2 regions of the Rhizobium sp. NPDC092011 genome follow, and region 1 is predicted to be linked to the other one. Evidence: riboswitches for the same ligand, from Rfam matches in the RefSeq annotation. Region 1 holds a riboswitch; the other holds the start of a gene.
What was found. A riboswitch is a leader RNA that binds a small molecule or an ion and turns the genes downstream of it on or off. The one in region 1 is predicted to bind S-adenosylmethionine.

Region 1 (4,081 bases):
GCTGGTGCTGATCCTCATAAACCTGCCCTGCCTGATTATTCCGGCGCGACATTTTTCTCGGGCGCCGGTGCTGGAATAAACTTGGTCCCACTGCCCGGAGAAGCCTCCCTCTTCGGATCGTGCCTGCTGCGAGACGAGCAAAATGGTTGCGATGGAGAGAAGCAGTTTCAAAGCGTGGCGCACGCACATCTCCACCGGTTTTCCCAGCGATGCGGGAAGATATCCCCTGCACATTTCCGCAAATGGTTGTGTCTATTTGGTGGCGCCACGGCATGCAAATGCCGATCCGTCAGCGCGACAATTCCTTCGTCGCCTTTTCCAGCCCGCCGAGCGTCAGCGGATACATGCGGTCGCTCATCAGGCGGCGGATGATGGAGATGGAGGTCGTGTAGCCCCAGTCGTTTTCGGGTACGGGGTTGAGCCAGATGCATTTGCGGAAATGGCCGGTTACTCGGCCAAGCCAGGCTTCGCCCGCTTCCTTGTTCCAATGCTCGACAGAACCGCCAGGATGGTTGATTTCGTAGGGGCTCATCGAGGCATCGCCGACGAAGACGACGCGGTAGTCGGGGCCGAAGGTGCGGATGAGATCGGTTGTCGCCGTGATGTCGACGCGGCGGCGGCGATTGTCCTTCCACACGCCTTCGTAGAGGCAGTTGTGGAAATAGAAATATTCCATGTGGCGAAACTCTGATCGCGCGGCGGAAAACAGCTCCTCGACCACGCGGATATGATCGTCCATCGAGCCGCCGACATCGAAAAACATCAATAGCTTGACGGCATTGCGCCGTTCCGGCCGCGTCTGGACGTCGAGATAGCCATGCTCGGCGGTGGAGCGGATGGTGCCGGAAAGATCGAGCTCCTCGGCGGCGCCCTCGCGCACCCATCGGCGAAGTCGTTTCAGTGCCACCTTGATATTGCGGGTGCCAAGCTCGACGCCGTCGTCGAGATTCTTGAAGTCGCGGCGATCCCACACCTTGACCGCGCGGCGATGGCGTGAGGTTTCCTGGCCGATGCGCACACCTTCCGGATTGTAGCCATAGGCGCCGAAGGGCGAGGTTCCAGCCGTGCCGATCCATTTCGAGCCGCCTTGATGCCGGCCCTTTTGCTCGGCCAGCCGCTCGCGCAGCGTCTCCATCAGCTTGTCGAAGCCGCCAAGCGCCTCGATCTCTCTTTTTTCCTCTTCGGTCAGATGCCGTTCCGCGAGCTTGCGCAGCCATTCCTCAGGAATGGCTGACGCTTCGACCACCTCCCCCTCGGCATTGCCGCCGATCGCTTCCACGCCGCGGAAATAATCGGCGAAGACCTGGTCGAAGCGGTCGATAAAGCGCTCGTCCTTGATGAGCGTCGTGCGCGCCAGATAGTAGAAGGCCTCGACGTCATAGTCGGCGATCCCCTCTTCCATTCCCTCAAGCAGCGACAGGAATTCCCGGAGTGTGACCGGAACCTTCGCTTGCCTCAACTTCAGGAAGAAGGGAATGAACAAGCCTCAGGTCCTTTCCAGGCCGATCTCCTCCAGATCATACGGCGTGGTCTGGTAGATCTCGTTGATCCAGTTGCCGAAGAATAGATGGGCGTGGCTGCGCCACCGGTTCTGCGGCGGAATTTCCGGGTCATTATGTGGGAAATAGTTGTGCGGCATCTTGATCGGCACGCCCGCATTCACATCGCGGAAATACTCATCCGCCAGCGAGGTGGAATCATACTCGACGTGATTGAACATGTAGAGCCGGTTGCAGGCCTGCTCGTGCACGAGGCAGACGCCCATTTCGCTCGATTCCATCAGAATCTGCAGGCTCGGCACCTTCTCGATGTCATCGCGGCGCACTTCCGTCCAGCGAGAGACGGGAATGGCGAAGTCGTCGGAGAAGCCGTTGAGGTAGACGGAGGATGGCGCGAGATTCTGGTGGCGATAGACGCCGAAGGCCTTTTCCTTCAGCGTATGCTTCGGCACGCCATGGAAATGATAGGCGGCGGCCATGGCTCCCCAGCAGACGTTCATCGTCGAATGGACATTGGTCGTCGTCCAGTCGAAGATCTGCCGCATCTCGTCCCAGTAGGTAACCTCTTCGTATTCGAGCAGCTCGATCGGTGCGCCGGTTATGATGAAGCCGTCGAACTTGCGGTGCTTCACCTCTTCCCAGGTTTCATAGAAGGAGAGCAGGTGCTCCTCGGAGGTGTTCTTCGCCTTGTGAGCACCGATGCGCACCAGGGAGAACTCGACCTGCAGCGGCGATGCGCCGACCAGGCGCGCCATCTGGATCTCGGTCTTGATCTTGTTCGGCATGAGGTTGAGGAGCCCGATCTGAAGCGGGCGGATGTCCTGACGGAACGCCACCGTTTCGGTCATCACCCGCACGCCCTCGCTCTGGAGGGTTTCGAATGCGGGCAGCGTATCGGGAATCTTGATGGGCATTGTTTCCACTCAACCAAATACAAAAAAACCGGCCGCGATGAATCGCTACCGGTCCGCACGCGGCCCTTTAGCGACTTATTTAACGTGGCTGCAAGCCGGCCGGCCAAATCACCACAGAGCAAAATCCATAAACCCGCTGTCGCGGCGGGTCAATGGGCTAACGGATAGCCGAGAGGCCGCCTCGCCCTTCGAGGCCTCGGCGTTTGCGCTCGCGCTTCAACGCCAAGGCACCTCAGGGTGAGGCGGAGAGAGTTTCCGACATTGCGCGAAAGATCAGACCTCATGGTGAGGAGGTCCGCAGGGCCGTCTCGAACCACGAGGACGGGTGGTTGGCTTCCTTCACTTTCCCTGTCCCCGCGCCATGAACGCCAGCCGTTCGAAGAGATGCACGTCCTGTTCGTTTTTCAGCAATGCGCCATGCAGCTTCGGCAGCGCGTTCTTCGCATCGGCGCGCAGCGTGGCGGGGTCGACGTCGTCAGCCACGAGCAGGCGGATCCAATCAAGGGCCTCTGAGGTCGAGGGCTTCTTCTTCAGGCCCTGTACGTCGCGGATTTCGAAAAATTGCGTCAGGGCGGCGTGTACCAGGGCCTGCTTGATGCCGGGGTAATGCACCTCGACGATGCGGGCCAGCGTCTCCATGTCGGGGAAGCGGATATAGTGGAAGAAACAGCGGCGCAGGAAGGCGTCCGGCAGTTCCTTCTCGTTGTTCGATGTGATGATGACGATCGGGCGGATGGCGGCACGGATGGTTTCGCCGGTCTCGTAGACATGGAATTCCATGCGGTCGAGTTCCTGCAGCAGGTCGTTTGGGAACTCGATATCAGCCTTGTCGATCTCGTCGATCAGCAGCACGCATTTCTGGGATGAGGTGAAGGCCTGCCAGAGCTTGCCCCGCCTGATATAATTGCCGACGTCGTGAACTCTGATATCGCCAAGCTGGCTGTCGCGCAGACGCGATACGGCGTCGTACTCGTAGAGGCCCTGCTGCGCCTTGGTGGTCGATTTGACGTTCCACTCGATGATCTCGAGCCCGAGCGCCGCCGCCACCTGGCGGGCCAGTTCGGTCTTGCCCGTGCCCGGTTCACCCTTTACCAGCAGGGGGCGTTCCAGCCGGATAGCGGCGTTGACGGCGACCATCAGGTCCTTGTCGGCGATATAGTCGGCAGTTCCTTGAAATTGCATCGGAAGGCTTTCTCAATCTTTCGAGTGCAAGCTAATTGCTGACCTAATTCGGTTCAAGACGCGAAACCGTGTATATAGGAACGTGATCGCACCGATCTGTTGCAAGGATGGACATGAGGGCGGGTCATGATTAATTGACGGGACGTGCGTCGCAGGGAAGTGCTGATGGCAGTTGAAGCGCAAGCCAAGCCGAATATCCAGGGGAACGAGCAGGTCGGATACGATTTCAGCCTTTTCTTTCGGCTGAAAATGATGTTCTCGGCCTTCTGGAATTCGCCGGTTCGCATCAAGATTATTTCGCTGACGGCAGCGCTCCTGGTGATCATCCTGCTCACCGCCTACGTCCAGGTGCTGCTGAACAGCTGGAATGCGCCTTTTTACGATTCACTGGCACGGCGCGATATCTCAGCCTTCTTCCATCAACTCGGCGTTTTCGGCATCATCGCCGGCTCGCTGCTGGTGCTCAACGTCATCCAGGCGTGGCTG
Region 2 (4,081 bases), on a different contig from region 1:
GAGGCTTCTGTCCCGCCAGCAGAACATACCCTTGCATGCGGCGCTGGATCGCATCGCCGCGGCCGAAGGATTTGAAGGCTGGAGTTTGCTTTCAGCCAGAACAAGCACCGGCGTCCCTGTCAGCGAGTTGTATTCGCGACTGAATCCGGGCGATCTGGTTCTGGTCGGCGCCAGGCCCGGTCACGGCAAGACCTTGATGAGTTTGAGGCTTGCCGTTGAAGCCATGAAATCAGGCAATCGCGGCGCGTTCTTCACCCTGGAAGACACGGAGCAGGCCGTTCTCAATCGCTTCCGGATGATCGACGCCGATCACGCGGAATTTGCTGAATTGTTCGAATTCGACAGTTCGGATGCCATCAGCGCCGACTATATCGTCACAAGGCTGGCCGCGGCGCCGCGTGGCACGCTGGCAGTGGTCGATTATCTCCAGCTTTTGGATCAGAAGCGGGAAAATCCCGACGTGATGACCCAGGTACAGGCGTTGAAGGCATTTGCGCGGGAAAGAAGCGTGATCATTGTCTTCATCTCGCAGATCGATCGCTCATACGATCCTGAACGGAAGCCTGTCCCCGATCTGGAGGATGTCCGCTTGCCGAACCCCTTGGATCTCAGGTTGTTCGACAAGATGTTCTTCCTGCACGACGGCGAGGTCCAGTTCCGGGCTGCAAGCTGACGGAGAGCCGTATCCTGAGGCATTGCCTCACAAGCTGGATCGGGCCGCCCGGAGAGAATTCGGGCGGCCCGATTGAAATCAGGCGGAAACCTGCGCGAGCGCGCGGGCGAAATCCTCGACCAGATCCTCGCTGTCCTCGATGCCGGCGGAGAAGCGCACGGTGCCCGGCGAAATGCCGAGCTCTGCGCGTGCCTCGTCGGTGAGGTTCTTGTGCGTCGTCGTAGCCGGATGGGTGATCAGGCTCTTGCTGTCGCCGAGATTGTTGGAGATTTTGACGATCTCCAGGGCGTTCTGCAGCTTGAAGGCCGCTTCCTTGCCGCCTTTGAGTTCAAAGGCGATCAGGGTCGAGCCGCCGCTCATCTGCTTGGCGATGATATCGGCCTGCGGATGGTCCTTGCGGCCCGGATAGATCACGCGGGCGACCTTGTTGGTCTGCTCGGCGAGGAAATCGGCCACCTTGGCGGCATTCGTCGTTTGTTGCGCTACGCGCAGCGGCAGCGTCTCGATGCCCTTCAGCAGCGTCCAAGCGGTAAAGGGCGACATGGCCGGGCCGGTATGGCGGAAATAGTCCTGCAGGTGCTCGTCGATCCACTGCTTGTCGGAGAGGATGATACCGCCGAGCGAGCGGCCCTGACCGTCGATATGCTTGGTGGCGGAATAGACGACGATATGAGCGCCGAGCTCGAGCGGCTTCTGGAAGAGAGGCGTCGCGAAAACGTTGTCGACCACGACCTTTGCGCCGATCTGGTTGGCGAGCTTGGCGACGGCTGCGATATCGACCACTTCCAGCGTCGGGTTCGTCGGGCTTTCCAGGAAGAACAGCTTGGTGTTCGGGCGGATGGCCTTTTCCCAGTTCTTGGTGAAGCGTCCGTCGACGAGGGTGCATTCGATGCCGTATTTCGGAGCGAGCGTTTCCACGACCCAACGGCAGGAGCCGAAGAGCGCCCGGGCAGCGACGATGTGGTCGCCAGCCTGCAGCTGGCAGAGGATGGCGGCGGAGACGGCGGCCATGCCGGACGCGGTGGCGCGAGCATCTTCAGCGCCTTCCAGCGCGCACATGCGCTTTTCGAACATGTCGTTGGTCGGGCTGCCGTAACGGGCATAGATGAAACCTTCGGTCTCGCCCTTGAAGCGGGCTTCCGCCGCTTCAGAGGTATCGTAGACGAAGCCCTGGGTCAGATAGATCGCTTCAGAGGTCTCGCCGAATTGCGAACGAAGCGTTCCGTTGTGTACGAGTTGGGTTGCGGGGCGCCAAGTCTTGCTCATGCCATCACCACTTTCAAACAAAAAAACCGGTCGCGAAAGCAGACCGGTTCAACCCCGGTCTTTTTAGCCATTTGTTTAACGTGGCTGCAAGCCGACCGGCCAAATCACCACGGGATAAGTTGCAATACTGCCGTTGACCGCTTGCGTCAATTCCCTGAGTTTGGTTTTGTCTGCGACAAATTATGAGAGAAGCATGATGGCTCGCAATACTGGAATTTTGGCCGATCGCGCTATCGCAGCGCTGTTTGAAACAGGGCGGCTGACGAGCGAGAGAGAACTGGACGTCGATCAGATCCAGCCGGCAAGCCTCGACTTGCGGCTGGGTTCGCATGCCTTTCGCGTTCGCGCCAGCTTCATGCCAGGGCCTTCGCATCTCGTCGCCGACAAGCTCGACCGGCTGAAGCTGCATGTGGTCGATCTCTCGGAAGGCGCGGTGCTGGAAACCGGCTGTGTCTACATCGTGCCGCTGATGGAGCGGCTGGACCTGCCTGAAGACATGTCGGCCTCGGCCAATCCGAAGAGCTCGACGGGCCGCCTCGATATCTTCACCCGCGTCATCACCGACCGGGCGCAGGAGTTCGATAAGATCCCGGCCGGCTACTCCGGTCCGCTCTATCTGGAAATCAGCCCGCGCACCTTCCCGATCGTCGTGCGCCGCGGCTCGCGCCTTTCGCAGATCCGCTTCCGCGTCGGCCAGGCCTTGCTGACCGAGCCGGAACTGCTGTCACTGCACGAAGCCGAAACGTTGGTCGCCAGCAAGAAGCCCAATATCACCGGTGGCGGCATCGCGCTGTCGATCGATCTTGCCGGCGACAAGGAAGGACTGATCGGTTATCGCGGCAAGCACCACACGGCTGTCGTCGATGTCGACAAGAAGGCCCAGCACCATATCTTCGATTTCTGGGAGCCGCTTTACAGCCGCGGCCGCACCGAAATCATCCTTGATCCCGACGAATTCTACATCCTCGTTTCGCGAGAAGCGGTGCACGTACCGCCGCATTATGCCGCCGAAATGACGCCGTTTGATCCGCTGGTTGGCGAGTTCCGCGTCCACTATGCCGGCTTCTTCGATCCAGGCTTCGGCCATGCGCCGGCCGGCGGTCGCGGCAGTCGCGCGGTACTCGAAGTGCGCAGTCACGAAGTGCCCTTCATCCTCGAGGATGGCCAGATTGTCGGGCGCCTGATCTATGAACACATGCTGGAACAGCCAAGCAGCCTCTACGGCTCCGGCCTTGGCTCGAACTATCAGGCGCAGGGCCTGAAGCTTTCGAAGCACTTCCGGCTTTGAACATCCACTGACCGGCCTTGACAGAGGCCGGCAACTGTTGGACATCTCAGGATGTCAGGCGGGTGTAGCTCAATGGTAGAGCAGCAGCTTCCCAAGCTGAATACGAGGGTTCGATTCCCTTCACCCGCTCCAACTCTCCTCGAAAATTCTGCATTGCCCAAGCCGTTTTGATCCCTTGTTGCGAATGCAATCATTGGTAGTTGTTGCGACTCTCTGTGGCCATTGCGTGAATCTTCCGCTTTGACTAGCCTGTTCTCGCCATCAATTTTTTGGAGAGAAACCAGCCTTGATCGACCACATAACCATCGAAGTCAGCGATCTCGAAAAGAGCAAATCCTTCTATGAGCGAGCCTTCGAGCCCTTGGGATACCGCCTGTCTTTCGGAAAGGATGGCGTGTTCTGGGCGTTTGATGTCGGCGAGGGCAGCCTGTTCGAGATCCAGCATACCGGCAGCAAGCCGCCCTTGACGCATCTGCATGTCGCCTTCCGTGTCGAGAGCAGGGCCGAAGTCGATGCCTTCTATCGCTCCGCGCTGGAAGCCGGCGCAGGAGACAATGGTCCTCCCGGGCCACGGCCGGAATATACGGAACACTACTACGCCTGCTTCGTCCTCGATCCCGATGGCTACAACATCGAGGCGATGGTGAATAGGCCCGGCGCCTGATTGCAGGCGTCAGGTCGAGAACGGCCTCTTCGTTTTCAGTGTTTCGGCCAACGCTTCGCCGAAGGTTGCGATCGGTCGGGCAAGACGTCCCGCCGGGGGACGATGCACGAGCCAATTGACAACCTTTGGGCTGAAGTCCGGAGCATCGATGATCTCGACAGCGTCGCGCCAACGGCTGTCGGCCAGCGCT

Region 2: it holds a riboswitch for S-adenosylmethionine, as region 1 does, so the genes downstream of both, ACIQJ2_RS23785 (O-succinylhomoserine sulfhydrylase) here and metA (homoserine O-succinyltransferase) in region 1, are expected to answer to the same signal.

Annotation. Positions count from the first base shown of each region.
Region 1 is NZ_JBIVSO010000004.1:375,591-379,671, reverse strand. It holds gene ACIQJ2_RS20090 (hypothetical protein) at 1-183, opposite strand, end outside; gene ACIQJ2_RS20085 (VWA domain-containing protein) at 290-1,483, opposite strand; gene metA (homoserine O-succinyltransferase) at 1,487-2,413, opposite strand; SAM riboswitch at 2,461-2,538, opposite strand; gene ACIQJ2_RS20075 (AAA family ATPase) at 2,753-3,595, opposite strand; gene ACIQJ2_RS20070 (ABC transporter ATP-binding protein/permease) at 3,761-4,081, shown strand, end outside.
Region 2 is NZ_JBIVSO010000006.1:199,974-204,054, forward strand. It holds gene ACIQJ2_RS23780 (DNA helicase) at 1-673, shown strand, start outside; gene ACIQJ2_RS23785 (O-succinylhomoserine sulfhydrylase) at 752-1,939, opposite strand; SAM riboswitch at 1,982-2,060, opposite strand; gene ACIQJ2_RS23790 (2'-deoxycytidine 5'-triphosphate deaminase) at 2,133-3,227, shown strand; tRNA gene ACIQJ2_RS23795 (tRNA-Gly) at 3,286-3,359, shown strand; gene ACIQJ2_RS23800 (VOC family protein) at 3,514-3,891, shown strand; gene ACIQJ2_RS23805 (LysR family transcriptional regulator) at 3,901-4,081, opposite strand, start outside.